Regions from separate parts of the Nitrospira marina genome, predicted to be linked through region 2. Evidence: riboswitches for the same ligand, from Rfam matches in the RefSeq annotation. Region 2 holds a riboswitch; the other holds the start of a gene.

Region 1 (15,239 bases), 3.0 Mb from region 2:
ATCCGAGGTCACCAGATTCTTGCCTGTATCGGTAAAGCTGCTCAGCCACGACGGTTTCGGAGTCAGCCGCACGTCATAGGCCACCGTGACGGACACCGGTTGATTCACCGTAAAGCGGAGGAAGGCCGCCGTCGTGGCCGCTTTATCATTATTGGCCGTTTGGATATAGGCCGCGCCCTGCACATTCGTAGGGACCGTGGTAAATGTGTAGGCGCGGTCGCGATACACCGTCCCTCCGACGCGAAGGCTCGCTGCGGACACGCCATACGCTGCCCCACTAGCGACGGTCAGGTTGGTAATAGCTAATGGGCCCGTGGTTGGATTGGTTGTGGAAATAGTTGTTGGTGGCGTAGTTGGATTGGCGACGGTTCCGGTAACCGGAGCTGAGCTTGTGGTATTGCCCGCCGCATCGCGGGCAATCGCCGTCAAGGTATATTGACCGGGAGCCACTCCAGTCGTGTTCCATTTTTGTGAGAAGGGGAGTGTCGTATCTTCCGCCCCCAGGTTGATCCCATTGAGTCGGAATTGTACACCCACCACTCCAATATTATCTGTGGCGATGGCCGATACAGTAACGGTGCCACTCAGGGACTTCCCATTTTGCATGCCAACCAGAGCTACCGTGGGAGGGGTGATATCGGGAGCGGGGCCCTTCGCTGGTTGAACGATGACGGAATACATACTGCCACTCCCCCCACCGGCATTACCCCCGAGAGTGATCGTCCCGGCGGGGAAAGCCCGAGCATAGAGGCGGAAGGTCGTATCCGAGGTCACCAGATTCTTGCCCGTATCGGTAAAGCTGCTCAACCACGACGGTTTTGGCGTGAGCCGCACGTCATAAGCTACCGAGACGGACACCGGTTGATTCACCGTAAAGCGGAGGAAAGCCGCTGCCGTGGCCGCTTTATCATTATTAGCCGTTTGGATATAGGCCGCGCCCTGCACACTCGTAGGGACCGTGGTAAAGGTATAGGCGCGGTCGCGATACACCGTCCCCCCGGCTTGGAGGCCGACGGCGGACACCAGGTACGTGGCTCCACTGGCAACGGTCAGATTCGAAATACTGAGCGAGGAGGACGGCGGCGGACTAGAAGAACCGGAAGAGGGGGAGGACGGTGCGATATATTTTTTCACCTCGGGGGAGGGAAGACTTTCATTGCCCGAGGCATCGAAAGCCGTAATCGTAAAATAGTGCGTTTTGTCCGTGGGTAAGTTGGTATATTGATGGGTCGTGATCTTCCCGACCGTCGTGGGAACCCCATAAACCCCGGGGTTGGTTCCTCGATAGATCCGATATCCCGCTAAATTGGCCTCTTGATTGGCGGTCCATTGGAGGGTGGCCGAATCACTGGTCGCGGCTTGTGCCCCCTGCGGGAGAAAAAGGAGGCAACTGCCAAGGATACACCACGCTAGACACCTTTTTAGACGACTCGCCGCACGACCATCGGACATGGGATACCTCCTTCGCACACATACAGAGGCCCCATTCCCGCACGTCTCTCTTTCTTCGGTAACCCGGCTATCAGAAATTCTGACCCGTGGCTTTGCGTCCCCACTTCACAATGGGTTTGCCTTTATCGGAAAGAGGCCACTAGTTTACGTTGTGTTATGCCATCTTCTTTCGAATGATCCAAACTCGCTTTTGAGTGAGGAGACACGTGACCAATTACTTCACGGGCTTTTATCGGTGGATCCCCAAAAGCCTTTAGGCATCAACCAGGCAGGGAAGGTTAGAGAATTCTTCTGGCACTTGCCGCCTAATCATGATCGTTCTTGACCGGCACGGTTGTCGGGTCTTCTTCACCATCCTTGAGACGTGCGCAAGGCATGAAGACCCGAACCTTGCTTGACGAAACCCTCCTGTTTGGAACACGAAAAGACCCGTTCGCGACGCATTCCTTCAGCGAAAGCTCAGCCGGCATCGCATCCCCTTCACAAGAACCCATCTGGGATTCAGCTATCTCCAGCATGGAGCTCTCATGGCAGGCAAGCCTGATTCCAAGAACATAAGACGTTCACGCCAGCCACGTTCTACACCTGAAGAAGAATAGCCATGGTCATCGGGTGGAACGATTTTGTGGAGGAATCGACCATAAGGGCTTACCCGCCGTCCAAATAGGCCTAAGCAAGACCAAGCCTTTCACATTTTGACATCCACAAGCAGGGCGATGGCCTTACGGATTTGCTCACGGGCACCAAGAAGGACGAGGACATCACCTGGCTCTAGAATCGTATCGCGAGATGGATTGGATTGCGTCACGCCATCCCGTGTAATCGCAATCACCGAAGCGCCCGTCCGTCCATGGATATGCAACTGCGTCAATGGTTTCCCCAGCACGGGAGAATCGTTTTCCACCCGACAGGTATCGACTTGCACATCAGCCAACGTTCCAGCACGCAGATGGTGAGCTAACTCAGGGAGCTCCCCTCTCCGGAGTAGGAGATACCCCTCCCGACGAATTTGTTCAACTTTATCTTGAATTCTGTCCTTCGGCGTCTGATAGGTACGAAGAACCAAGGCAAAAATCTCAATTGATGTTTCGAATTCTTCCGGCACGACATCATTGGCTCCTAGTTCTTGAAGATCTTGCAATTCCTTTAAATAGCGTGTTCGTACGACAATATGAAGAGTGGGATTTAGTTGTCGTGCTTGTTGAACAATTCGGCGCGCGCCAAAAGGATCAGAGGTAGCCACCACGAGTACTCGTGCCAATAAGATTCCGGCTTGAGTCAACACTCTGGGATTCGTCCCATCCCCATAGAGCATGATGCCCCGTCCTTTTTGATCAGCCTGCACGACATCAGGATTGACGTCCAGAACCACAAATGGAATCTCCATATCACTTAAAACCCTGGCAAGATTCCGGCCATTTAAGCCATAACCCACGATAATGACATGGTCTTTGACCTTAATCTTGGTACTTTGCGCATTGACCTGACGTCGAGGAAACCAATGTTTCAGGCGGTCAAGGGCCTCGGCGCGTCTAGCTAGGCGGGGAGCCCATTGAATCAAAAATGGGGTAATTGTCATGGACAACACCGATACTGCAAGAAATATATTATAGGCTTGCGTGTCCAATAATCCCTCTCCCTGACCCACCCGCGCGAGGATAAAGGCAAATTCTCCAACCTGCGCTAATGCCACCCCCGTTAACAAAGCAGAAGAAACGGGAGCTCCAGCAAGGAATACCGCTCCGGTTCCTGTAAGGAACTTGCCTAACACAACAAGCACCAACAATCCCATCACCAGAATGGGAAATTCGGCGATGACCGAGGGATTCATTAACATCCCCACTGAGACAAAAAATAAACTATTAAAACTATCCCGAAAAGGAATGACTTCGGCCAGTGCTTGATGACTATATTCCGATTCAGAAATCACTAGCCCCGCGATAAATGCGCCAAGAGCCAATGACAATCCGGCGAGGGAGGTCAACCAAGCCGTTCCCAGCCCCAATACAATAATCGACAGGAGGAATAACTCTCGACTTCGAGTCCCCACAATTAGATGAAGAACATGAGGGACAAAAACCCGAGCAGCCAACACGATCAATCCCACAACCATAACGGATTTCACGAGCGTTTCGACAATGACCCCTGTTTCCCCTTGGGAACCCGTTCCCAGTACCGGAGTCAGTAAAATCATAGCCACGACGGCTAGATCCTGAAAAATAAGAATCGCCATGGTCGCTTGCCCATGCAACGCATCCATTTCCCCTCGATCCCCTAGAATCTTGAGGACAATGGCGGTGCTGCTCAACGACAACAACAGACCCCAGAAGACCGATTCTTCCCATGATCGACCCAGAAACCAGCCCCCAAGTGCTACAGCACTCAGCATGCTTAAAATTTGCAGTGGACCTCCAACCCATAAGAGCCTTCTGGAAGCCCGTATGCGCGAAAGAGAAGTTTCCAAGCCTATGGTAAATAACAACAACACCACACCGATTTCGGCGAGAGTTTCGACTTGGTGTAGATCTGAAATGAGGTTCAGGCCGTAAGGCCCCACTAAGGTGCCAGAAACTAAAAATCCCGCAACTGCCGGTAGCCGGAGTTTTTGAAAAACAAAAACAACCAGAACAGAAATAGAAAAAATAATGAGGACATCCCGTAGGATGTGGACTTCACTCATCTTTCGGAGGTGCGGCCCTGGGCAATGACTCCCATTCAGGGTATTTCCAGCAATGAACAGGAACAGGATAAAGGAGACGGGGATGATCTCAAGAACCCATCATCCCTCGGATTGAGAATAATGTCTACCATGCGCTGCGCCCCATTCAACAGACGTGGGCCAATGCTCGTTCGTTTAGGATCGGAAGGAGAATCGAGATGCGTCCTTCCAGGCCCATCCCGATTAGTTGAGAAGATCAAAAGAATTTCACAAGCGGTCTGAAGGCGAAAAATCCTGAAAAAGCCAGGGAGCCTCCTGAGCCCTGCGTTTTTCATAAGCGGTAATGGCAGATTCGTGTTGAAGCGTGAGCCCAATTCCGTCTAATCCCTTTAACAAGCAATCCTTGCGAAATGGATCCAAGGTGAACGAATACTTCTCCCCTTCAGGAAGGGTAACCACCTGCTGAGCCAAGTCGACTGTGACACGATATTGGTCGGTATGGGCTACTCGGTCAAATAATGTTTGGATGTCTTCTCCTGGAAGCTCGACGGGGAGAATCCCATTCTGGAAACAATTATTGTAGAAAATATCGGCAAAACTCGGAGCCAGAATACAACGAATGCCATAGTCCAACAAGGCCCATGGAGCATGTTCCCTTGAGGATCCACACCCGAAATTTTCACGGGTCAGCAGAATCGTGGACTCTTGATAGCGCGGTTGGTTGACAAAAAAATCAGGATCCGGAGACCCATCTGCCCGCCGCCGCCAATCGGCAAACAATCCCTCTTTGAGGCCGGTGCGATGGATCGTTTTCAAATATTGCTTCGGGATGATTTGATCCGTATCGACATTTCCACGATTTAACGGAGCGACCGTTCCCGTCAATATAGTAAAGGCTTGCATATCTATCTCCCGTGTTATGCTAGAGGAAGGAATAGCCATCCTGAAGACAAAAGAATTCCCTTAATAACCTCACATCTTCCAATCACGAATATCCACAAAATGTCCTTCAACCGCAGCAGCAGCAGCCATGGCAGGGGAGACTAAGTGCGTCCGTCCGCCCTTACCCTGACGTCCCTCGAAGTTTCGATTACTGGTTGAGGCGCATCGTTCTCCCGGTGTGAGCACGTCCGCATTCATGGCGAGGCACATACTGCACCCCGGTTCCCGCCATTCAAAACCCGCTTCACGAAAAATCCGATCCAACCCTTCCTCTTCCGCTTGGTGTTTGACTAACCCTGATCCTGGGACCACCATAGCCTTGACGCTTTGAGCGACGCGCTTTCCTTTGACATATCGAGCTGCCACCCGCAAATCCTCAATTCGTGAGTTTGTGCAGGACCCGATGAAGACTCGATCGACCCGTATGTCACATATAGGGATGCCAGCTGGCAACCCCATATACGCCAAGGCCCGTTCTGTGGCCATCCGCAATTTTTCATCCGCAATGGATCCAGGATCGGGCACATGGCCATTCACATCCGTCACCATTCCCGGATTGGTCCCCCAAGTCACTTGAGGAGAAACATCTTCCCCTCGCAGCTCAACAACCTTATCAAACCTGGCTCCAGGGTCGGTTTTCAAATTCAGCCAATCCGACTTCGCCTGTTGAAACAGCGCTCCTTTCGGACTGAGGGGTCGGCTCTTCACGTAAGCGACCGTCGATTCGTCTGGACTGACAAGACCAGCGCGGGCTCCCGCTTCAATAGACATGTTACAAAGGGTCATCCGTCCCTCCATTGAAAACGATCGGATCACCGAACCCGTATACTCCACGACAAAGCCGTTTCCACCACCAATACCAATTTGTCCGATAATCGCCAGAATCACATCTTTGGAAGAACAATAGTCAGGAAGCGCACCCTCCACACGAATTTCCATAGTTTTTGGTCGTTTCTGGACCAAACATTGGGTCGCCAGCACATGCTCGACCTCCGATGTCCCAATGCCAAACGCCAAGGCGCCAAATGCCCCATGAGTGGAGGTATGAGAATCTCCACACACAATTGTCATCCCCGGTAGCGTCAACCCTTGCTCAGGTCCGATCACATGAACAATGCCTTGCCGAATATCTTCCATCCCATAATAGGTTATGCCGAATTCTGCACAGTTGCCTTCCAAGGTTGAAATTTGCAAGGCACTCATCGGATCGGCAATGCCCTGCGACCGGTCGGTGGTTGGAACATTGTGATCGGGAACAGCAAGCGCAGCGGTTGGACGTCGTGGCCTTCTTCCAGCTAACCGAAGCCCTTCAAAGGCTTGAGGAGAGGTCACTTCATGCACCAAATGTCGGTCAATATATAATAAGGTAGTTCCATCTGGTTCTTCACGAACCACATGTTGATCCCAAATCTTTTCAAACAATGTTTTGTTTGCCATGGAATGTATCCTTCTTTTTGAAAATTTTCGGACTCTAATTATCTACATTCATCCCCTTCTGGCAAGTGCCAGGAAGAGTTTTTTCCAGAGTTGTATCCATCTCCGCCTTTTCTTTGTGGTCTTTTAAGACTTCTGATATACTTTTCCCTGCGACAGGGGACAGTCCAACCTTTATGGTTCCACCTGCTAACTACTTAGGTGGAAATAAGTGAGTGCAGACAACGATTCATCCAGCCCAGAACCAATTTTAAGTGGTTTCCGGCCAATCGCGAACAACGACCAAACGTCGATACATCCATAAAGTGGCAAAGGTTATCTATTTCCCCTGGAGCGCAGAAAGACTCTAACAATCCTAATTCCGATTCTGCCATTGTCGCCCACCCTCTGAAATTAATAGGTCTCAAGACTTCACATGGGTATATTCAATTATTGCATTAGCCATTTTTCCCAAGACATGGCCATCGATCTGGGAACCTCTTCAACCTTAATTTATATTAAGGGGAAAGGGATTGTCCTCAACGAACCTTCCGTCGTGACAGTTGAGACAAACTCCAAAAAACTTCTAGCGGTTGGGGAAGAAGCGAAGCGAATGATCGGTCGAACCCCGGGCAATCTCACCGCCATCCGTCCCATGCGAGAGGGTGTTATTGCTGATTTTGACATGACGGAACACATGTTACGCCACTTTATCCAAAAAGTTCATCGCGGGGGAACTCTCCTCAGGCCACGCATCATTATTGGTGTCCCGTCCAGGATCACACAAGTCGAACAACGTGCCGTCAAGGAATCAGCTGAGCTCGCTGGTGCCCGTGAAGTTTATCTCATTGAGGAACCGGTGGCCGCGGCCATTGGAGCAGGATTGCCGATTACCGAGCCTTCCGGCAACATGGTCGTCGATATCGGAGGAGGCACCACCGACATCGCCGTGATCTCCCTGGGAGGCATTGTATACAGTGAATCGGTCCGTATCGCGGGCGATCAACTAGATGGAGCGATCACAAGCTATCTCAAGCGGGAATATAGCTTGTTAATCGGCGAACATATGGCAGAACGCATCAAGATGGAAATCGGCTCAGCCTATCCTCTGCCTGAAAAAAAGCAAATGGCCGTCAAAGGGCGAGATGTGGTGTCCGGCATCCCCAGAACGATCCTCGTTGACGACAATGAAATACGAGAAGCGTTACAAGATTGCCTCACCACCATCATCCGAGCCATCCGTCTGGCCTTGGAAAACACTCCCCCTGAATTGGCAGGGGATATTATTGACCGGGGGATCGTGCTGACCGGAGGCGGATCGATGCTTCAAGGGCTGGATAATCGACTACGGGAAGAAACGTCTTTACCCATTGTCACGGTCGATGACCCCTTAACCTCGGTTGTTTTGGGAGTAGGGAAAACTCTTGAGGAATTCAGCCTCCTTCGGAAAATTTCCTCGCATTCCAGGCTGAATCCCTGAGCTTCCCTCAATTTGCATGCCTCGATCAGAGCCAAATTTTCCCATATCCACAAGTATCCGGAGAGTTTTAGGAGTTATCTTCATTCTATTCCTCGCCCTCCTGCTGTTTCTGCCGCGACAATCTCAGGAATGGTTAAGTCATGTGGGAGGACCTTTCGCACGAATTCTGGAAGTTCCCCTTCATGTTGTCGCCTCGATACAGGATTCTTTCAGTCACGCTTGGGACCAATACATCGACTTACAAAATGTGTGGGAAGAAAACCAACAGCTCAAGCAGGAAGTTCAGCGCTTACAAGGTGAGCAGAATACCCTTCGAGAACATGCCATCATTGCCATGCAATATCAACAATTGCTGGCGTATCAGGAAACCACACCCATGAGGACCCTTCCGGCTCGAATCATCGGCCGGAACGTGTCCAATTGGTATCGGGCGATGATCATCAATAAAGGTAACCAAGACGGCATTCATCCGGAAATGGGAGTCATCACGGATTCCGGAGTAGTAGGTCGTGTCGTACGAGTAAACCCCACGACGGCCGTCGTGCTTCTGCTTTCCGACCCCAACGTCGCGATTACCGGGATGATTCAAAAAAGCCGGGATGAGGGTCTGGTACAGGGAACCCCTCAAGGAACTATTCATATGAAATATCTGCCTCCTTTATCCCCTGTCCAACCAGGAGATCCAGTGGTCACATCTGGATTAACGGATGATTTTCCCCGTGGACTCCAAATTGGCCGGATTCAACAGGTTACCAAAGCCGATACTGACTTATTTCAATTGGGTGAAATTGATCCAATTGTCGATTTTGCCAAACTCGAAGCGGTCCTGGTCATTACCTCGTTCCAGCCTGCTCCCACTTCTTCCTTACCAAAACCCCCTGTCTCGCCTTCTCCCTAATATAATCTCGTGACTATTTTTCTCGACATCCTTTTGTGCTTTGGAGTGGTTCTGGCTCAAGCCACCTTTAGCACCATTCTATCCGCCAAAGGGATTTACCCTGACCTATGTTTCATTCTAGCCTGTGTAATGGGATTTCACTCAGGAGAATACAAAGGACTCAGGATCGGCCTGACGGTGGGACTTTTCCAAGATTTATTCAGTCCTGGTGGTATTGGGCTCAATATGATCTTAAAGGGACTCGCGGGAGCCCTGGCCGGCGTCACCACGCACACGTTTTCCACCGTCACCAGTCCCGCAATCTTGCTTGTCAGCTTTGCCCTGTCGTTTGGATGCGGATTGGCTTCTCTCGTCGTGGCATATCCGGTTGTGGATGCCCCGATCCTTTTTCACGCCATCTCCTCCCAACTTCTCCCGCAAGGACTCTATAATAGCCTCCTGACCTTAGGGATGTTCTGGGTCATTAAATACATTGGCCCATCGCTGAGTATGGTACACTTAGGTCGGGGACCACGATAAGACCCGCACAATGCTGGACACTTCCCGCCAGGCTAATGAACTTGCCGATATTCAAAATCGGTTAATATTCGTCAAGATCGGCTTTCTGATGCTATTGGTATTACTGGGGTTACGCCTTTGGCAATTACAGGTTCGAGACGGATTGCACTATCAAGAACTTGCCCGCGACAATCGCACTCGATCCATTGTTTTGGAACCGGCTCGAGGACTTCTATATGATCGGAATGGTGAACTCCTCGCCAATAATATTCCCAGCTTCCAACTGTATGTTTCTTTGGAAGACATACAGGACCGCGAGGCTCTTTTAGCTCAGTTACCTCTTTACGTCGATATTGACCAACAAGAGATTTTCAATAAACTTTCAACAAAAAGCCGAAGAGGCCGAGTCAAGATCAAAGCCGATATTACGCTGAAAGAGGCGGCACTCATAGAATCGCACCGGCTTGAACTCCCCGGTGTGGTGATTCAGCCGGAATATCAGCGTCACTATCCACTCAACAATTACGCCTCGCACGTCCTGGGTTACGTGGGTGAAATTTCCGAATCACAGCTTAAAGACCCTGAATTTTCCCATCTTCAGGGCGGACGCATCATCGGGCAAAATGGAGTGGAGCGGACATTTGATGAATATCTTCTTGGAGAAACCGGAGAGGAAGTGATTGAAGTCGATGCGCTGGGGTATCCGAAACGGTCTCTCTCAGTTCGACGTCCCCTGGCCGGGGATGACCTGTACCTGACGCTCGACATTCGACTTCAGCGCCTCGCAGAGGACCTTCTTGGACAGGAGGCGGGGGCCATTGTTGCCCTGGATCCCTGGAATGGGGACGTTCTGGCTCTGGCGAGTAAACCCGGGTTTAATCCCAATGATGTTTCGGGAGGGATTAGTGCCAAGGATTGGCAACGATTTCTCAAGGATACACGCCACCCTCTCACCAATCGCGCCATTCAAGGGCAATATCCCCCAGGGTCGGTATTTAAAATTATTATGGCCGCGGCCCTCTTGGAGACTCAAACCCTCAGCGCAGAGGAAATGGTACCCTGCCATGGAACCTTTCCCTTTGGAAGGCGAGCCTTTCGTGATTGGAAGGCAGGAGGCCACGGTCAGGTCGACTTAACCAAAGCTATCGCGGAATCGTGCGATGTCTACTTTTATAAAGCCGGCAATCAATTGGGCATTGATCCCATCGCCACCTATGCTCGTCAATTCGGATTAGGTGAAAAAACCGGCATTGCGCTCCCTTCCGAACGGTCGGGCCTTGTTCCATCCTCGGAATGGAAAAAAAGGGTCAAACGGGAACCATGGTACCCTGGTGAAACCATTTCCATTTCTATTGGACAAGGATTTTTAACCGTGACTCCCATTCAGATGGCCAAAGTTGCCGCCATCGTAGCAACCAATGGACGAGTGGTCCAACCCCGCTTGCTCAAAGCCTCTCGACTGCGGCGAACCGGCACACTCAAAGAAAACCCAGAGCCACCCATTCGACAATTGGCCATTCCTCCCCAAACGTTTGCCCATATCAAGAAAGGATTGGCGGCAGTCGTCACGAAAGGTACAGCCAAACTAGCACAATCAGAATTCGTGAGCATTGCAGGCAAGACTGGAACGGCGCAAGTTGTCGCCCTGAAACCGGATGGAGACAAAGATAAAAACAAGGAACCTCAAAAAGAATTTCGGGACCATGCGTGGTTTGTGGCCTTTGCTCCGGTAGAACACCCGAAGATTGCCGTGGCGGTATTAGTTGAACACATGGGGCATGGAGGCTCAGCGTCCGCCCCCTTGGCCAAGACACTCATCGAAGCCTATATGGGTTTTGAGACCACCCAAGAGCCCTCTCTTTGATAAAGAATCCGCTCTCTCTGAAGGATGGAGAACAACGCATCTCATGTCATTAATGAACGATAATGTGAATCGCCGCGGACTGGATACCTTCGATTGGTGTTTCCTGGGTGTCATTATGGCAATTATCTCTGTGGGCATCCTATCCATTTATAGCGTTACCAATCCGCAGACGACGACCGGATTCCCTATTTATCTCAAGCAGGCCACATGGATGGTGGTCGGCTCTTTAGCCTTTCTGGTCGCGGTCGGTATTGACTATCACAAGCTCGCCCGTCTGTCATATCTGCTCTATGGGATCGGACTGATCTTACTTATCATCGTGTTAATCGCCGGGAAAACCAGTCGGGGCTCTCAACGATGGATTCCTCTCGGCCCCTTTGCGGTCCAGCCCTCCGAATTCATTAAGATTCCTTTGCTACTCATGCTGGCAGCCTACTATGGGGCAACCACCCGTGAAGGCTGGGTTCGTCGATTGATCATACCCGGATTGATCGTACTTCCAGGATTTTTACTCATCCTCAAGCAACCTGACTTGGGAAGTAGCTTGGGCTTTCTGGCTATTTTCCTTGTGGTGATTCTCACGGTGGGCATGAAATCCAAGGCCTTTGGGTTTGTGATTTTGGCAGCCCTGATGTTGTTCCCCTTTGCCTGGGGCGGGGTCTGGGGGTCCCTTCACGAGTACCAACAGGATCGGATTCTCAGCTTTGTCGATCCCAATTCTGATCCTGGGGGCAAAGGTTATCACGGGCTTCAATCGCGCATCGCCATCGGTTCAGGCCAATTACTGGGAAAGGGATTGTATGGGGGAACGCAAACCCAATTTAAATTTCTTCCTGAGGGCCACACCGATTTTGTGTTTGCGGTATTCGCAGAGGAATGGGGCTTTATTGGGTCAATAGTCTTACTTTCCCTATATATTCTTTTATTTTTGATGGGTTTAGAAATCGCGTTGAAAGCCAAAGACATTGTCGGGACCCTCTTGGCTGTCGGAGTGGTAACCATGATAGCCTTTGGAGTTGTCGTCAATATTGCCATGACATCCGGACTGGCCCCCGTTGTGGGCATTCCTCTTCCTCTCATGAGCTATGGAGGCAGCGCCATGGTTGTAAACCTCACAGCTCTGGGACTCTTGCTCAACGTGAAACGGAGACGTCTGTCACTCCTTTAGGTATCATGTATCCTGTGGTTTGATTTGGATAGACTGGGCCAGGTTATCGCACAAAGAGGTAAACAACGGAGAATTTGAATCAGAAAAGTCCCAGAGCCGTGGATTTTTTCACATACTTGCGGGAACAAGGAAGTGGACACACAGAACCATCCTCACATGGTTCCATAACAGTATTCATTTACAATTATTGACAGAATGGGCACACAGCTATTTCAGATTTTGACAGGCAGATCCAACAAATTGGCTCAGCCACATCAGCGACATCTCTTAACCAAAGATGTTGATGAAGAATAGCTTCTGGTCCCTTCTGAGAATGTAGGGAGATCACTATGGGAGTAGAAATTGCGATCAGTGTCACTCGTGAAGAAACACGGGTGGCCGTGCTCGACAATCGTGTCGTAACAGAATTGTATGTCGACCGTCCAAGAAAAAAAGATTTTGTGGGGGACATTTACAAAGGCAAGGTCATTAAAGTTCTGCCAGGTATGCAAGCGGCCTTTGTCGATATCGGGCTGGATCGGGCCGCATTCATCCACGTATCTGATCTATCGGTCGGAACCGAACCGGGGGACACTCTTCTGGACAGTGAAGAGGATGAACGCAGTCAGGAGGTGCCGCGCCCTCGACGCCAAACAGCACGTCCCATCGAAAACCTGTTGACGGAAGGACAGGAACTTCTTGTCCAAATTTCCAAAGGCCCCATCGGTACGAAGGGACCTCGGATTACCACGTACGTCTCCCTCCCCGGGCGATTTCTAGTGCTCATGCCCAATGTCGACCATATTGGCGTGTCACGAAGAATTACAAACGACGAAGAACGTCACCGGCTGAAAGACCTCATGCGGCGCATCCGGAAACCCGAATATGGATACATTGTCAGGACCGTGTGTGAAGATGTGCCAGAAGAGGATTTGCAAACAGACGTCAGATTCCTGAGCGCGTTATGGGAAGACACGCTCAAAGCGGCCAACAGCCAACCTGCTCCATCCCTTTTGCATACGGATCTGTCCCTCCCGCTCCGGGTGGTACGAGACCTATTCACCAAAAAAGTCGATCGACTATTAATTGACGCTAAAGCGGATTTTGAGGAAGTGAAAGATTTTGTCCGTCGTTATCTTCCGGAACAAGCGGCGCGCGTTCATTTCTATGACAAGAAGCAGGAAGGGTTATTCGATCACTTGGGGATCGAATTGGAAATTACCAGAGCCCTGAGTCGGAAAGTCTGGCTTAAGTCCGGAGGACACATTGTCATTGACCACACAGAGGCCATGACGGTGGTGGACGTCAATACGGGCCGATTTGTGGGAAAACGCGACCAGGAAGAAACCATTTTAAAGAACAATCTGGAAGCCGCAAAGGAAATTGGCTATCAGATTAAATTACGAGGCATTGGGGGCATTATCATCATTGATTTCATTGACATGGAACGTGAACGGAACCGTGAGAAGGTGTATCAGGCCACCCTGGACGCCCTAGCGGGCGATAAGGCTCAAACACGTATCTCCCGCATTTCTGATCTTGGGCTCATCGAGATTTCCCGTGAACGTGTCCGCGAAGATCTGTTACGAACGCTGTCGGAAATTTGTGGTGACTGTGAGGGGAGAGGGTACACCAAATCCACCATGACGGTGGCGTATGAAATCTTTCGGGATATCCGGCGCATCGGAATGACTCGTGGACAACCGCAACAAATTGTGGTCGGTGCCAACCCCAAAGTTATTGAGCTCATTTTCGAAACCGAACACAGTAGTATTGAACAACTCGAACAGGAATTTCAACAACCAATATCCTTTGAGGCGGATCCATTACTCCACCTTGAGCAATATGACATCGTCGTGGTAGGAAAATTGACGTCACGCGCCGAATCCCGGACCGCATCCTAACCACGAAGGAACGAGTGAATCATGAGCGATGCCCTCAACCATCCTTTCTCAGTATCCCAAACACCTGTCTCCAGGAACAGAAAGGAATGGAGACCTAGATCTTTCCTTCAACTCTGGAAAAATCAGGAGGTCTTTATTAATCGGAGTCGAATCTGGAACGTTTTCTGGGTGGCGGGCCATGCAGGCAGACCATTTCACGGTGATCTTCGGGCTCGTATTCGCCATCCTCACAAAGGATCTGGATGACTTCACCCCTGCAAGGCTGGTTGGAACTTCTGGCAGTCAAAGGACTTGGCCCTGTTACTTACACCAGACTCATCAACAGATTCGGCTCACCAGAAGCCATTCGTTCCTTGAATGCCCACACACTGGTATCAACAGGTGAAATTTCTCCATCATTGGCCAGGGTCCTCCATCAACCCATATCTGCTGAAGCACAAGATCACATTGCCAAAGAATTGCAGGCCGTGCAGGATGGGCGATACTCTATCCTGACACTCACAGACGCTCACTATCCGCCCCGATTAAAAACCATTACGGATCCTCCTCCAGTACTCTGGTATACCGGCCAGCTCCAAGACCGCGATCAACAGGCCCTTGCCGTTGTCGGATCAAGAAAGGGCTCGCACATCGGTCGGACATTCACGCGACAACTGAGCGGCGATTTAGCTGCACTGGGCTTTACGATTGTGAGTGGCCTTGCCAGAGGCATTGATGCCGCGGCCCACGAAGGCGCACTCGCCACATCTGGGAGAACCCTGGCGGTCCTGGGATGCGGCATAGACCGCACCTATCCACCTGAGCACGGTCCATTACGACAACGCATTGAACAGCAGGGAGCCGTTCTCTCTGAATTTCCCATGGGAACCCCTCCACATTCTTACCATTTTCCTCAACGTAATCGGATCATTAGTGGACTCTCACTTGGTGTGATCGTCGCCGAAGCCACCTCGCGGAGTGGGTCACTCATTACCGCTCGGAT
Region 2 (15,239 bases):
CCCGTCCCGTCGGCCCCACACGACTTCCCAGCCAACGCAAGATGGAGCCTGCCCCTGCGCCTAACTCCAGACAGTGCCAACCCGGTTGAATCCCCGTTTCTTCCAATAGCCTGATGGTAACCGGATCATTCGCAGCTTCGACCAATTGTAATCGTTGAAATTCCCGCTCTTCAGATTTGTTGTCGAAAAGATACTGATTCATCGCTGTCCCTCTGCTGCTGCTGGTCGTTTCATGATATCCACGGCCGCATGGCATCCGGCCAGATACCCTGTTGCCCAGGCCCATTGAAAGTTAAATCCGCCGATGCGGCCATCGCAGTCCAACATTTCTCCAATCACATAGAGCCCAGGCATGTGCCGAGAACCCATGGAATGGGCAGATATTTCTTCCAGGGGGACACCCCCGGCCGTGACTTCGGCAAAGTTCCATCCTCGTGATCCGATGATGGGAAGATCAAGATTGGTGAGTGTCCGGACCAGATTGCGGCGAGCTTCTTTGGACAAGAGGTTAATTGGAGTGTCAGAAAGTCCAGGTTCTTGGATGCCGGCCAGCGTGTTAGCTACACGCGTGGGTAACCGCTCGGCTAACAGTGTGGGAACAAGTTTTCGCCCGGGGAGGGAGGCGGCCTGCATGAGCCATTTCTCCACATCCTGGTTGGTGAGGTGAGGAAAGCAATGGAGATGAAGGCGGACAGCTTCTTCTTTTGCGGCTGCGCGAACCCAAACCCGGCTGGCATCCAAGACCACCGGCCCACTGACGCCGAAATGTGTCCACAACAAGCTGCCGGTGCGTCGATCGAAGTTTTTTCCCGCAATGGTAGTGGTGAGTGTTACGTCATGAGAAATACCCGAAAGGGTGGCATGGAAAAACGAAGGCTCAAGGAGCAAAGGCACCAAGGCAGGATAGGTGGCGGTGACGGTATGCCCCAACTGTTGCGCCAACCCCCAACCTGATCCATCGGATCCGGTTTTGGGGAGAGACCGGCCGCCAGTTGCGAGAATGACCCGTTTGGCCCGAAGCGTTCCCTGGGAATGTCGGATCAAGAATTCCTTTCCCTCTCTGGTCAGATCTTGAACGAAATGTTGAGTTAAAAGAGCAACGCCCAGTGCTTCGCATCGTCTGAGGAGCCCATCAAGGATTGTTCGGGCTTTGTTGCTCACGGGAAACAGTTTGCCCGTGGATTCGATTGTTAACGGGATCCCCAAAGAACTAAACCATCGAACGGTGGCCTGTTCGTCGAAGCGTCGAAGGATCCGGTCAATCAGTTTTCTGTTCCCGTGAAAGTCGGAAGCGGTGACCCGTTGGTTGGTGACATTGCAGCGTCCACCCCCAGACACCAGGATCTTGGCCCCGATAGTTTTCGCACTGTCCAGAAGGGCAATAGAGAGATTCGGGTTTGTTTCCGCCGCAAAGATTCCGGCTGCCAGCCCGGCTGCTCCTGCGCCGATGATGGCGATGTCGATGTCGGAAGGCATAGGCAACATCTGGAGCGAGTGAAGATCTATCTGGGTTGGGAGTCCGACCGTTTACGAAACAAGACGACATTCTTTTTCAAGTAGATGATTTCCGCTCCCCATCGCGAGCTCAGCCATTCCCAGGTCCCGTGTGAAAAAAAGCAGACATGCGTGGGGTCTTTAATGTAATACCAATTGAGAAACGGTCGATCGGATGGCGCCAGTTGGGTCATGATTCCCAAGATGCCATCAATCTTCAGTCGGGCCCATAACTGGCCCAATTCCAGTCCGGGATGGTGAAGATGCTCGGCCACTTCCGTGGCTGTGATGAAATCATAGGTCTTTTTTAGGAGAGTAGGATTGTACGCATAAAAGGGGTCATAAATCGACAGGGTATGTCCGGATTCTTGAAGCATGAGAGAGAGGGTCGGACCGGGACCAGAGCCAAAATCCAATCCGGAACTATGAGGTCTCAGGCGATTGTGGAGTGGTTCGGCTAATTGGTTTAAAAACTGTCGATAGCCCGGGTCGTCAGAACGGTTTTCATGGTGGTCGTAGTGATCCTTTTCCTGTTCGAGTGATATGTAATAGACGGGTGGAACGAAAATGAGCCGACAGTGCCCGCAGGAGAAGTATGACCGGCACCGGTCGTTTCCCACTAATGTGGATTCCGGTTTGAAACACAGCGGGCAGGCAGGAGAAATGGCGATAAGTTCCCCGCGTGAGGATTCAGAATGAACAAGGAGTGGGATGATAAAAAATGGCTCTCCAGGCTTGGTCAACCGTCTTAGTATGAGATTTCTTCATGGCAGGTTTCCACCTTCGTTTGTGGATTCTGGTGGGAGACGGGTCGGTGAGCAGGAACTGTGACACTTATAAGTTTCTTCCATCGGCACAAGCGATACAGAGGGGGGCGGTGGGATCCACGTCTAATCGTTTTCTGGAAATTTCTTCCCCGCACCTCACACACCAGCCGAATTTGCCGTTTTCAAGACGTTGGAGGGCTGATTCGATCCGCTGCAATTGAATGTGCCGGCGTTGTTGGGCGGCTTGAGCCATCGCTTGTTGTTGGAGCGCATCCATTCGTGAGACGCGCCCGACTGTGGTTTGGTCCAGTTCCACTGGTTGGGCTGCTTCCTGCCCGGTGGAGGATACGGCCAACAATTCTCTCTGGAGGGTTAGGAGCGTTGTACGAAAATGGTCGTAATCAGGCGTTGGCTGTGTCATGAGGGCAAAAGAAAAAAGGACGATGTCTCTCTTGTCGTATAAAATAAATACCTGGGAATAAGCAATGAACAGCCTTGGGTTTGGTCGATGGTCAATTCAATGTACCCCAGCCAGACCGTGAAAGGCCAATGGTCGACAAAAGAAAATAAGAGGAATCATTTAGCAGGGAGAGCAAATGGAAAAATTATTGAAAGGGTGATCACGTTTCAGGAAGAGGTGTTTTTAAAAAGCAAAGAGCGCTGTACGAGGTTGTCCGCCCACCAAAAGCCAAGGGCCGTATTGGTGACCTGCTCAGATTCACGGATCGATCCTACCCTGCTCCCCCAAACGGAACCGGGAGGTTTGTTTATTAATCGAAATGCGGGGAATTTAATTCCGACGTCTGGGGCGGCCATGGGGGGAAGCACTGCCACTCTTGACTATGGGATCTCCCTCCTGGAAGTAAAAGATATTATCGTTTGTGGACATATGGATTGCGGTGCGATAGCAGCCTTGTAGCATCAGGAAAAACTTCAGGAGCTTCCTGCTGTCAAATCGTGGCTGCAACATGTTGAGACCACAATGCGAATTATGAAAGATCTATACACGCATTTACAGGAAGACAAGTTTTTTGCCGCTACCATATGGGAAATTGTGTTGGTTCAACTCCATCATCTTAAGACGAATCCGGCGGTTGCAACAGGATTGCGTCGGGGAAATTTGCGCCTGCATGGATGGGTCTATTCCATCGGGACGGGTGACGTGTGGGTGTACGACTGGGAGAACAACTGTTTCATGGAACCCAGAGAAAAGATGGGGCCAACCATTATTTGATCCGGTTTAAAATCGTTCACCATCTCCTGCCTCGTGGGGGCGGAATTTTGGAGGTAAGAGGATGGGGTTTTGACCAGATGGCGATTCCTGAAGTACAGGGCATGGGTATGCGCTATCAATGGATCTCGAATTGAGGCGTGTATTTTTGGCTATTTCTTTTAAGTAGACTGCCCGAATTTAGCAATGGTGTGAGCCATTACCAATTCGGGCTGCCCAGATAGATGTGACGAAAAGTCTTGAGAAACTTACTCGATAGTCAGCATCCACAGATTATTTTGGCCACCGTTTCCATTCCTTACTTTGTGAATCAAACCACCATTGGGGGCCACTTAAATAGATTCGTTTATGGCATTCTAGGGTTTCCTGGTGATTGTTTGGCCATTCCCTCCATTCCTTACTTTGTGAATCAAACCACCAGTCCGGTCCATCAGTGTTCAGATTCTGATGTTCGTCGAGAGACCACTGTGGTTTTTGTGAGGGCCATTCTCTCCATTCCTTACTTTCTGAATCAAACCACCAGTCCGGTTGCTGAAGATATAACATCTTATGCCCCTCTAGGGTGATTCTCCCTTCACTGTCCCACAGATTGGCATGCTGTTGACAAAAATCATTGGTTTTCACTTTGTCTTGAGCCAACCCATATGTGGCGAAAGTGCTACTGAATAGAAGAAACATGGCTGTAATAATTCCATATCGTTTCATTGGCAGACTCCTTACGTTAAGCACGCGGGTAAATTAATTAAAAAATACTGTCAATTCACGCCCTTCTACCTTTTCTTGGGAGTTGGTGGAAAGGCTATCCAGAGCGGCCATTTTCCGGAATATTTAAAAGAGACGATGAATTAATTGAATGGTAATGAACGAATGGGTCCGGACAGTAGGGATAATTTTGTTAGAAGAACCCGGATTATGTCCAAAGGATAAGTCTTGGTCCCATAACACGTCTTGAGGAAAGGCCTTCTGGTCGTGTGGAGGATTGACGGGATTGGAGTGGGGGAGCAAGTGGAGAAATTAAACGACGTAATTCCGATCACAAAGTATGTCTCTCTTGAGAAGCGGCAAAAATTATCCTTTGTTCGCGATCATACGGGTAGAGGATTTTACACACGCATCAGGGTGTTTTGATCAGTATGGTGAAGCACCTCAGGGCATCCTGGAATCTGTAATTTCGTATCTTGCTTATAGCTGAACTTCCAGGTTTCGTGAATGGTGACTGATAATTCATATCGCACCGTTTTCGCAGCCTGATCCAGATAGGGATTGGAGAGAATTCCATGCACACCGTTTCCCGCGTCAGCGGCCATGTGAAACTCTTTTGTGTCAGGCTCCGAATTGTGTCAAATCTTGCCAGTTGTTTAACCCGTTTTTAGGACCACCATATTCGAATTGACTGCATCCAACGGATACCTCGAATGGCGAGACCTGCGGATTTGGGAACGCTCAGTTGCAAGGGTTTTGTTTCCAAGCATCGTAGGACATGGGCCGCGGCCCGATCGGCGGTCATCATCAGTGGCTTCCAGGACGCCCTGGGCAGCTTCGTATCCACAAACCCAAAGCGAATATTGGTGACGTACACGCCATGCGATCGGAGCTTTAATCCCATGGAGACTAAATAATTACTAAAGCCGGCCTTCGATGCCGTATAGGAAGGGGCGTCGGCGTTGTAAAAATCATCGGCGAGACTTGATAGGCCGATAAAGTGCCCCTGTCTTCGCTCAAGCCAGCCTGGGGCGAGGGCGGCCAGGGTTCGCACCATCGACGTGAAATTCACGTCAACGACGCGGGCTTCCTGTGAGAGGTCAGGAAATGTCAATCGCGAACCAATGGCCGCGCAAAATATGCAGGCGTCAAAATGCCCTTCTTGGGCAAGAAGAGTTTGTAGAACCTGCGGATACTCGGGAGTGGCGATATCCTGTACGATATGCCGTGGGCCATCCGGACCAAGTGGACTGGGACTTCTCGAAAGTCCGACGACATGTTCACCACGAGCGAAAAGCGCATTGGTTACTGCTGCTCCGATTCCATCAGAATTGCCGATTAGGAGAATCTTCCGTGTCATTCAAGGGCCAACTGAGATGGTGGGTAAAGCTACAATCCTGGCATGAAAAAGTCTGTAAGTGAAGAGGGAGCAATCAGAAGGACCCTGACCTGTACATTGTGGCATGTGTTGGCTAGGATGGTTCGACAGATCGTCCGCCCCTGCTTACACGAGTATGAAAAAGAACATCACCGTGTTTGTGTCCTATGCCCGCGCCAATCGTGATTTGGCGACTCGATTTTTAAAAAAATTTAAAGAGCAGGCCGCGCCCTCCAAACAGTATCACTATACCTTCTGGCGGGATAGCGATATCCTGGTAGGCGAAAAATGGCACGAAGAAATTCAACACGCCTTGGGAGAGTGCGACGTGGGATTGGTCCTGATCAGCCCTGCGTTGCTCGGGTCCCAATATATTCAGGATCACGAACTTCCCAAGTTTGTGAAGAGTGGAGGTCAATCCGTTATTCCGGTCATGTTGCAACCAATCGATTTGGAACGGCATGATCTGAAAGGTTTACTCCAGACGCAAATCTTTCGGCTGGATCGCCCACGTTTCGCCTCCCCGAAAGCCTACGGGGAATGTTCGGGTTCTCATCGTGATCAATTTGCGCTGGAATTGTTTCGGCAGGTCGAGGCCCGTTTGGATAAAATCCTGGCCAAATAATCCTTAGGAGTATTCAGGTCCTATCCCGACGGAAGATATTTCTATTATTCAATTGAAGAGCAAAAAGAAATTCTATGACTGAACCCACGATCATCTGCCCACAGTGCAAAACGGAAATTAAACTGACTGAGTCGCTCGCTGCGCCTCTTCTCGAAGCCACCAAGCGAGACTTCGAGCAACGACTTGCTCAAAAAGATGCTGATGCCGTCAAACGGGATGTGGCCTTGCGTGAGCGCGAAGCCTCGCTTGCCAAATCTCAGGAGCGGTTCGAAGAGCAGGTGGCTGACAAACTAAAACTCGAACGCAGCAAAATTGTGGCGGAAGAAGCGAGAAAGGCCAGGCTGGCGCTCTCCAATGATCTCGACCAGAAATCTAAAGAAATACGTGAGATTCAAGAAATACTTAAACAAAAGGATGAAAAGCTTGCGGAAGCACAAAAAGTTCAAGCCGATCTGCTCCGTAAGCAACGGGAACTGGATGACGCCAAACGCGAATTGGATCTCACTATAGAAAAGCGCGTCCAGGAGGGACTTACTGTCACCCGGGATCAGGCCAAAAAAGAAGCCGAAGAAGGGCTCAAATTTAAAGTCATGGAGAAAGAGCAGACCATTGCTTCCATGCAAAAACAAATTGAAGAACTCAAGCGTCGTGCTGAACAGGGGTCTCAACAACTTCAGGGCGAAGTCCAGGAGCTCGAACTCGAAGCCATGCTCACCTCGAAATTCCCCCTGGATCAGATTTCACCTGTGGCCAAAGGCGAGCATGGCGGCGATGTACTGCACCGGGTTGCCAGCTCATTCGGCCAAGCCTGCGGAACCATCTTGTGGGAATCGAAGCGAACCAAGAACTGGAGTGATGTCTGGCTCATCAAGTTACGTGAGGATCAGCGGCAGGCCAAAGCTGAAATTGCGATCATCGTCAGTCAGGCTCTACCCAAAGAAGTGGACACATTCGAATTCATCGACGGCGTCTGGGTCACTCATCCCAAAGTTGCCCTTCCCCTGGCTATTGCCATGCGTAATACGCTCATGGAGGTGGCTTGCGCCCGGCAGGCCTCGGAAGGACAGCAAACCAAAATGGAAATGGTCTATCAGTATTTAATGGGTCCGCGCTTCCGGCAACGGGTTCAAGCGATCGTCGAAGGGTTCTCCTCGATGAAGGAGGATCTTGATAGAGAGCGGAAAGTCATTATGAAGCAATGGGCTAAACGTGAAGAGCAAATCGATCGGGTGATGATGGCGACCGTGGGCATGTACGGGGACCTGCAAGGCATCGCCGGGAAAACGTTGCAGGAAATTGAAGGGCTGGAACTCCAAGCCTTAGATGCGCCCAAGGACGAATCCGACGGAAAATTGTTGTAAGAACTTCCGTCTCTGCTTCCTTCAACATCAGCAAAGGCTTGGTCTTAGCATGATCAAGCCCGTATCGACTCGTTCTCCGTGGTCTTACAGCTAGATACCACAATTATCCTCAGTCATTCTGCTATCCATCAACATTTCTCACCCTTCCATCAACACAGGGCTCCTGCCTTCTCTGGTTTTGCTTTCGTTTCTAGGGGACTAGGCCTTCCTGTAATAGGTTCGGCCTGTAAAGCCAAATCGCATCCTTAAAAAAAAGAACATGGCTGAATGGATGGAAGAGGTTCCGTTTCAGTTTCATGCGGATTGTGGCCTCACACCACACGACACTGGTTTGGGGAAATTTGTCCGTCTGCGTACTCTAAGGAGTGAGGCAAACTGCCTCACTTCCATGATTGAAAACTGAAAACAGTAGAAAAACCCCACTTTAACATTGGCACGTAATTTGGAATAACCTTCGGAGACAGGGTAAGAGCCGAGTCTATATCACCAACCAAGGAGACAGTTCTGATGGAAATATTAAGGCAAAAGATGCAATTGAGAGTCTGGATCATCCTTGCCACGGTTTCTTTCGCCTGTGCCTCGGCTTGGGCGGGCAGTGCCGGAGATCTTCAACCACGAGTCCCATCCGATCGTATGGAGCAGGCCCTTTCCTTTACGAATCCCTTCACCCTCACCGAGGAATTTATTGCGAGCGGTAAAACACTCTATGAAGGCAAGGGCTGGTGTGCCTTTTGCCATGGATGGGAGGGGACGGGGGCACCGACCGCGGGTCGAACCTTTCCTCCTGATATCAAAATGCCAACCAATTTTGCGGATGCGGCCTGGCAGGCAGCCAGAAGTGATGGGGAGCTGTTCTGGATTCTGATTCATGGGAGTCATGGAACCGATATGGTGGCGTACATGCCGCAGTATATTACGGACAAGGAGGCCTGGCAGATCATCGCCTATCTCCGTACTTTCAGAGGAACATAATGGTTGCCATCTATGTTCCTAAGAACACACGCAGTGGTGTGAAAGGAGTTCATCTCTAATTTTTATATATTCTCATAGAGGAGGGACATCATGCGGGAACAACAATTCAGAACAAGTCAGATGGTCGGGTTTGCGGCTCTTATGTTGTCGGTAGTCGGGGGATGTAGTCATTACGGAGACCACGAAATATCCAAGACGGCCAAGGCGACCATTCAAGGATGCACGGATCCGGCCATTACGGGAACCGCCACTCTCAAAGAATTTGAATCTGAAGAAGGCATCAAAAAACTCTATGTCCAGATGGAGGTCAAGGGATTAAAGGATGGGAAGCATGCGGTTCATATTCATGAGGTTGCCAGTTGTCAGCCGTGTGGGGCTGCGAAAGGTCATCATGATCCCGGGCCCTTTGGCAAGTCCACACCTGACGCGCCGGACTTCAATCATCCCTTCCACATGGGGGATTTGGTCAATATCACGGTAGTCAACGGGGTAGGGAAACTGCATGCAGTAACCACCCGGGTTGCGTTATCGGATGGCCGGTTAAGCGTGTTTGATGAAGATGGCAGTTCATTCATCATCCACACCAATGAAGATCTCTATTGCGATCAGGATAGCGAACTCAATCCTGGATGTGCCGGTGGGGCTCGTGATGCCTGTGGAATTATTGAGCCGGTAACCTCGATGTAAGTAGAACGTCTTTGGCGTGACGCCTAGTTCAAGGAAATGAAGTGGTCATATCCCATAATGTGGCTGCAAGCATTCAATGAAGGGAATACACAAGGAGGAGTGATGAGACAGATATTTCAGTGGGCAAGTGGACTTATCTTGGCGCTGGCGGTGGGTGGATCGCCGCTGTTGGCACAACAACACGGGCATCAGCAGATGATGATGCCCCGCGTCCCTGCAGACAAGCTGGATGAAGCCCGAGCCTTGCAGAGCCCGTTGCCGTCCTCCCCGGAAATCGTCGAAAAAGGCCAGGCAATCTATGAGGGCAAGGGCACGTGCGTCAATTGTCATGGGGTGAGTGGACGCGGCGATGGCCCAGGGGCTTCGACTCTCAACCCGCCGCCTCGGGTGTTCCGGTCACATGGGTTTTGGAGACATCGGTCTGAAGGAGAGATTTTTTGGGTGATTAAATACGGATCACCGGGAACCGGGATGATTCCCTTTGGTGGGATGTTATCGGATGAAGAGATTTGGACCGTGATGCAATATGAGGAAAGTTTTTCCGGAGGATCACATGGGGGAGGGAGAGGTCCTCAGGGAGGCGGACGGCACCAGGGCCGGGGCATGATGATGAATCGCTAATAGACAGAAAGTGTATGCCGTCACACAACCATAACAGGGCTACTTTGACAAAAGAGGAACTGGGTTTCGAAAACACCATGAGGCCATGCAGCGTGAGCAGGGTGCCACCTTCCCGGCCGGAATACCATGAGTTGGCGATGGCCCATCATCAGGCTGCGGAAGCGCTGGGCGCAGTGATCCCGACCAAAGACCTCAAGCAGATCCTCCCTCATCTCGAGCAGACCATCCATGCTTGCGTGAAATGCCATTAAGTCTTTCATTTGCAGGATTAATGCAAATTTGTGCAATAATTATTGTTTCTCTTCCTGGTAACGACTAGAATTCTTACCTGAATTTGTCATGCCTGCTGGGTATAGCAGGTATCTTTTCACAACCATCCCAGAAGTGACCCGACTTCATGACGAATACTCATTACGGTTATGCCATTCTGGCCAGTTTCCTCGCGGCCGGAGTCACCACCTCAGGCCTTTATGTCATTCGTCGGTTTGGAACATGGGGACAATACAATGCCACGTATTTTTCCTGTTTCGCAGCAGGTGTGCTGATTTCGGTAGCCTTTCTCCATATCATTCCTCATGCCTTCCACATGAACGACCAGGCGCCCGTGTATTTGCTGGCGGGCTATTTGGCCTTTCATTTAATCAACCGGTTCATTCATGCCTATGTCTGCGATAGCACTCCCGACACAGCCATTGGACTGATTCCTTTGCTCGGTATCGGCCTGCATTCGACATTGGATGGAGTCGTGTATGCCATCACGTTTAGCGTCAGCGTCTTAACCGGAACGTTAGCGGGGATTGGTATGGTCTTGCATGAGTTTCCTGAAGGGATCGTCACCTATGTGCTTTTACTTCGTAGCGGGTTCAGTCCAAAAAAGTCATGGCTGTTGGCCTTTCTGGCTGCGGCTCTGACCACACCGATTGGAACATTGTTGGCCATCCCCATAATCCATCAGATCAATGAGACCGTCCTGGGCGCGATGTTGGCGGTTTCAGCCGGGGCGTTTGTGTATGTGGGAGCCACGCATCTTCTGCCCTTAGCCGAGCGGGAAGATCGTCCCTACAGTCTGGCAGCCATGGGCGGCGGTGTTGTGGTCGCCCTCGGTATTATCCTTACTCACGGCTAATTCCAGAAAAACCAACTAATTTTTATAGTTGCTAACCGAGGGGGTGACACATTGGTCCGAACACGGTCAAAGGAGAATCGCAGCCGTGGAAAAAATTCAAAGCATGATTTGCAATTGAAAAACTTCAATTGGGTGTGAGAAATGGAGATACCTATGAACCCACAAAGACCTTTCTAACGACTAACCCTAGCCATGCCCATAGGTTCATTCTCAATCTTACCCACGTGACAACCGTATTCAGGAAAACGCCGGATCAGGTCCTTCTTGGGCTAGGGGACTCTAGCACCACTAGAGTTCCTCGCATGATGGGATGAAATAAACAGTGGTAGGGATAATAACCTGGAGGTAAATGCTTGACCGTGAAGGTTCGATTGGGTCCAATAGGTCCGGAATCAAAGTCACATTGTCCACCGCTTTTACACCCATCGTGGGTAATGGAATGAATATCGGCCGTTGGATTTTCCCAAGAAATAAGGGTGCCAGCGGCAAGTTCAACAAATTTTGGGGAATAATACGGGGAGAAAGTGTTCAGGGTAATCCGAAATGTAGGAGTCGCCGCTGACGTAAAAGGCACAATCAAAGCAATGCCCATCATTAAAAAAATGACCGTTCCTCCAATATGTAATGGCTTAAACACACAAGACATTTTTCCCACAATCATTTTTCTGTTGCTCCCATACGTTGTTGCCGGAATTTATAGTTCGCCTTCTCGTTGTTTTCGTCCTTGATTACTCTAGATCATCTCAGAGACCAAAGCTTAGACCTCACGATTCATTATACACCCGGAAAGCACAGCGATGGGAGAGGGCTACGAGTCTCTTTTATCTGCCTGCCCCTCACGAGAAAGAGTTCACTATAATTTTTTTAGACGTGCACATCCACAAAAACACCCGTTGAGCCCAGTTTGGCATTAAGGTCTTTTGCCGTTTGGGCCGCTACAGCAAGTAGGTTATCGACAAGTCCCTTTTTATTGGATGATGAACGGCCAAATAGGAGATCATTAGCCAACGACGGATTTCGTTCTAGCTTGGACACCAGAAACTCTCTGGAGAATCCAGACAACGACAACTCAAGCACGTGTTTGGCGCCTTTTCCAAAGTTGAAATTAATCCCGGCCTGACTTTTAAAACGTGGTCCTTCCGAATGAAAGGAATCGGAGACCGCGGTTTTAAGATTTGATTGAATATTGGCGAAGGATGGTCCAAGTACTTTTTTATCTTTTTGAATTTGAAAAATGGTGTTGATGGAATTGGCGACCTTTTGAAGGGTGTCCGCAATTTCTTTGGCTTGAAAAGGGGAAAGCCCTTGTCGGGATTTAATGAAAGCTGTGGTTCCCACGGTTGGATCATAGGTATCTTCAGAAATGCCAACCGCGGCAAAAAACCCTGTGCCGTTGCTGTTGACCTCCAGGGATTGGTTCGGGGAAGTGAGGATGATCCGCTGCCCAGATGCATTCAATGTAGCGGTGACGCCTGCGGCAGAGGTGGTGATCCTGGTCAGCACATCCTCTAAAGAATCTGAAAGCACATCGATTGAAATCGCGACACCATTGAGTAAGATCGACCCTGTTTGCACCGAGGAAAACTGGGAGAGGGTCCCTAACGGTTTTTCTTCGTCCGGTATTTCATCTTGTCCCTGAACCGAGGAAGATCCGGTGAGTTTGGTTGCAGCCAGAAATCCCGACGTATCACTTCCCAGCGCAATGGTCGGGGAGGCTCCTAGGGTGTTGTGAGTCAGGACGACCGTCTCGTTGTCACTGTCAAACGTGGCCGTTACTCCGGCGGCCGACTGATTGATCCGGGTTAGCACCATGTTGATGGTGTCGTCGGCAAAAACATCAATGGTCGTCCCGTTCACCTGAAATGAGCCGGCAGAGACCCCAAACCCTTCTTCCAGGTTGGGATTGTCGTTTCTCGTTCCATTAAAAGGTTTGTCGGGGTTAACCGCACTTCCCACCGAATTCGAGACGGCTACCGTAAATGTATCATTTTGAGTGAGGGATCCTGATCCCAGGCTCAGCACCAGCCCATTTTGCAACGTGTAGGGATCATCGGGTTGGTAGAGAGTCAGGCTAATGGTTTCCACCAACTGCGCTTGGCTATTGCGTACCTCAAGGCCTAGGACGGGAGAAACTCCTACAATGCCCCCATTGGTGACCTGAAACGTTAAAGTATCGTTGCCATTATCGCCATCATAAACACCACTGAGAGTAGCCGTACTGGTTGAACTTCCGGTAAATGTGGGGCCAAAGGGAGAAAAAGAGGTCGGGGTGGTATTCACTTCTTCCGTCGATTGGCGGATTGTTGCGGTGGCAGGCGTGGATCCCAACCCCAGGTCGGCGGAAGAACTTGTGGTGGCTGCCTGCGCTTGTTCGCCGCCTACTCGTGCCCGGTGGAATAACGGAAAGGGATTCTTAAAGGAGTTTAAAGCTTTTTTCAAAGAGAGAACGTGTTGTCGAAGTAAGCGAAGTTCGTCCTCGGTTTCGGTCGCAGCGACAGAGGGAGGTGGCGCTTGTGAAATGGCATGCGTTCGAATAGACGCATGCGCCAAAGAAATAGGAGAAAACCCAGTTGCGAAAATATCATTGCTGACTTGCACGAACCGCTCCCTTTAATAATCGTGCTCCACCGGCCGAATGTCCCGGGTGAATGAGAAGACAACCGTGAATATTCCTTGGCGCAAAGCCCTGGATTCATTTGAGAAAGCCAAAAGGACAGGATGGCTCGACAGGCGGGCCAAGAACGCTGACTACGGGCAGAAGAAAAGAAATATGGCAGATTCTACCATGCGTTTTCTCGAACCTTTCGGCAATCCCGCTGCCATAAGGCATTTCGCCCCTTAGGCCGGTAACTTTGTACCCTCATCTTTTCAGACGAGGTTGCCTATGTAAATTTTCTGGTACCTTTATCGGCATGATTTAAAAACCCTTTCCAAATCATCACAGATCCTAATTCAAGTTCGTTTAAGTCAAGGTTAGGCTAAGGATTCGCCAGAAAGTTCGGTATACACTTGGTGGAGGTTTTTGCATTTTTTTTACCGAATTTCTCAGTTGTCGGTGCGGAGAAATCTATTAAGATGAAAGGTCTGACTCGCGGCGAAACTGGAAAAAGCGCCTCGCCAGTCCTTTACTGTCCAAGTTATGAAACGATTTTCAACAGTAGCTGGTAATGTCATTACAAACTGATAAAGATGGTCAAACTAAGAAAGTAGATAGGAGGTAGGTATGGATCGTACCAGTAACGGAATGTTGAAAAGGTGGCATGGTAAACTTGGTGGGGACAGCGTCAATTTCAGCGTGGGCACTTTTATGGTCATAGCTCGGCACGATGCGGGATACAGTTCCTTCAACACCTCCAAATAATCCGCTTATGACCCACGAAAGGGATCACATCCGAATGCCTCTTCGGATCGGACATCGGGGTGCGGCGGGCCATGCACCTGAGAATACGCTGGCTGCTCTGGAGCTCGCAATCAAATTTGGTGTCGATATGGTCGAGTTTGATGTCCGGCGATCGGCAGATGGAGCCCTGGCGCTCCTTCATGATGATTCGGTTGACCGGATGACAAACGGGGAGGGAAAAATTGAGGAATTATCGCTAAGCGTACTTCGGGAATTGGAGGTGGGAGGGGTCGAGAGGGTTCCTCTCCTTGAAGAAGCTCTCGCCTGTCTCAGTGGAAGGGCCGGTGCCATGATTGAGCTGAAGGTGAGGGGAATCGCCGCGGATGTTTGTGCGAAAGTGGAGGCGACCGACTTTCATGGGACAGTGATTTATGCCTCGTTTTTTCATGAAGAACTGTTGACCGTGAGGAGATTGATGGAAAATGCTTTCACGTTGGCGCTAATCGAGGTCGCGCCCATACATTCCACGGCCTTTTCTATCGAAGCTCAAGCAACTCATGCTGGATTGGCGTTGAATATTGTGACGCCTGGGCTTGTGCAGGCGCTTCAGGCGAAAGATATCAAAGTGTTTGTCTATACGATTGACGAGCCTGATGATATTGCACGGATGAAGCGACTGGGGGTCGATGGAATTATTTCTAACTTCCCCGAACGGATCTAGCCGGTCTTGCGCTCAAAAGCCTTTTCAGAAAAACCCTGTTTCTCCTAGTTTGGCACCAAAAAATCGTAGTGACCGATCAAGCCATCTGATATCTCTCCCGATGCGTCCGGTGCATAGTCCACGATGACCCTCTCTAAATCGATTGTTGTGAGTCCCGCATCCAGAATGACCACATCCATTGGCAGTAATTTCTGGTTCAGTTCATTGTTGGGGA

Evidence for each region. Region 2 has a riboswitch for cyclic di-GMP ahead of LX98_RS05315 (hypothetical protein). Riboswitches for the same ligand answer to the same signal wherever they lie in the genome.
Region 1: it holds a riboswitch for cyclic di-GMP, as region 2 does, so the genes downstream of both, LX98_RS18540 (Ig-like domain-containing protein) here and LX98_RS05315 (hypothetical protein) in region 2, are expected to answer to the same signal.

Annotation. Positions count from the first base shown of each region.
Region 1 covers NZ_JCANTH010000001.1:4,297,339-4,312,577, forward strand. The annotation lists gene LX98_RS18540 (Ig-like domain-containing protein) at 1-1,452, opposite strand, end outside; cyclic di-GMP riboswitch class I at 1,507-1,583, opposite strand; gene LX98_RS18545 (cation:proton antiporter domain-containing protein) at 2,141-4,132, opposite strand; gene leuD (3-isopropylmalate dehydratase small subunit) at 4,379-5,014, opposite strand; gene leuC (3-isopropylmalate dehydratase large subunit) at 5,084-6,490, opposite strand; gene LX98_RS18560 (rod shape-determining protein) at 6,903-7,946, shown strand; gene mreC (rod shape-determining protein MreC) at 7,963-8,844, shown strand; gene mreD (rod shape-determining protein MreD) at 8,854-9,363, shown strand; gene mrdA (penicillin-binding protein 2) at 9,374-11,206, shown strand; gene rodA (rod shape-determining protein RodA) at 11,250-12,374, shown strand; gene LX98_RS18585 (Rne/Rng family ribonuclease) at 12,704-14,257, shown strand; gene dprA (DNA-processing protein DprA) at 14,500-15,239, shown strand, end outside.
Region 2 covers NZ_JCANTH010000001.1:1,273,541-1,288,779, forward strand. The annotation lists gene LX98_RS05235 (methyltransferase domain-containing protein) at 1-202, opposite strand, end outside; gene LX98_RS05240 (aminoacetone oxidase family FAD-binding enzyme) at 199-1,476, opposite strand; gene LX98_RS05245 (methyltransferase domain-containing protein) at 1,503-2,237, opposite strand; gene LX98_RS05250 (TraR/DksA C4-type zinc finger protein) at 2,329-2,682, opposite strand; partial or broken gene LX98_RS05255 (carbonic anhydrase) at 2,782-3,495, shown strand; gene LX98_RS05260 (hypothetical protein) at 3,766-4,197, opposite strand; gene LX98_RS05265 (hypothetical protein) at 4,596-4,799, opposite strand; gene LX98_RS05270 (SDR family NAD(P)-dependent oxidoreductase) at 4,862-5,554, opposite strand; gene LX98_RS05275 (TIR domain-containing protein) at 5,709-6,197, shown strand; gene LX98_RS05280 (DUF2130 domain-containing protein) at 6,272-7,558, shown strand; gene LX98_RS05285 (c-type cytochrome) at 8,066-8,530, shown strand; gene LX98_RS05290 (superoxide dismutase family protein) at 8,621-9,217, shown strand; gene LX98_RS05295 (c-type cytochrome) at 9,320-9,838, shown strand; gene LX98_RS05300 (hypothetical protein) at 9,931-10,089, shown strand; gene LX98_RS05305 (ZIP family metal transporter) at 10,236-10,964, shown strand; gene LX98_RS05310 (cupredoxin domain-containing protein) at 11,218-11,625, opposite strand; gene LX98_RS05315 (hypothetical protein) at 11,829-13,562, opposite strand; cyclic di-GMP riboswitch class I at 13,768-13,857, opposite strand; gene LX98_RS05320 (glycerophosphodiester phosphodiesterase family protein) at 14,360-15,025, shown strand; gene LX98_RS05325 (dioxygenase family protein) at 15,070-15,239, opposite strand, start outside.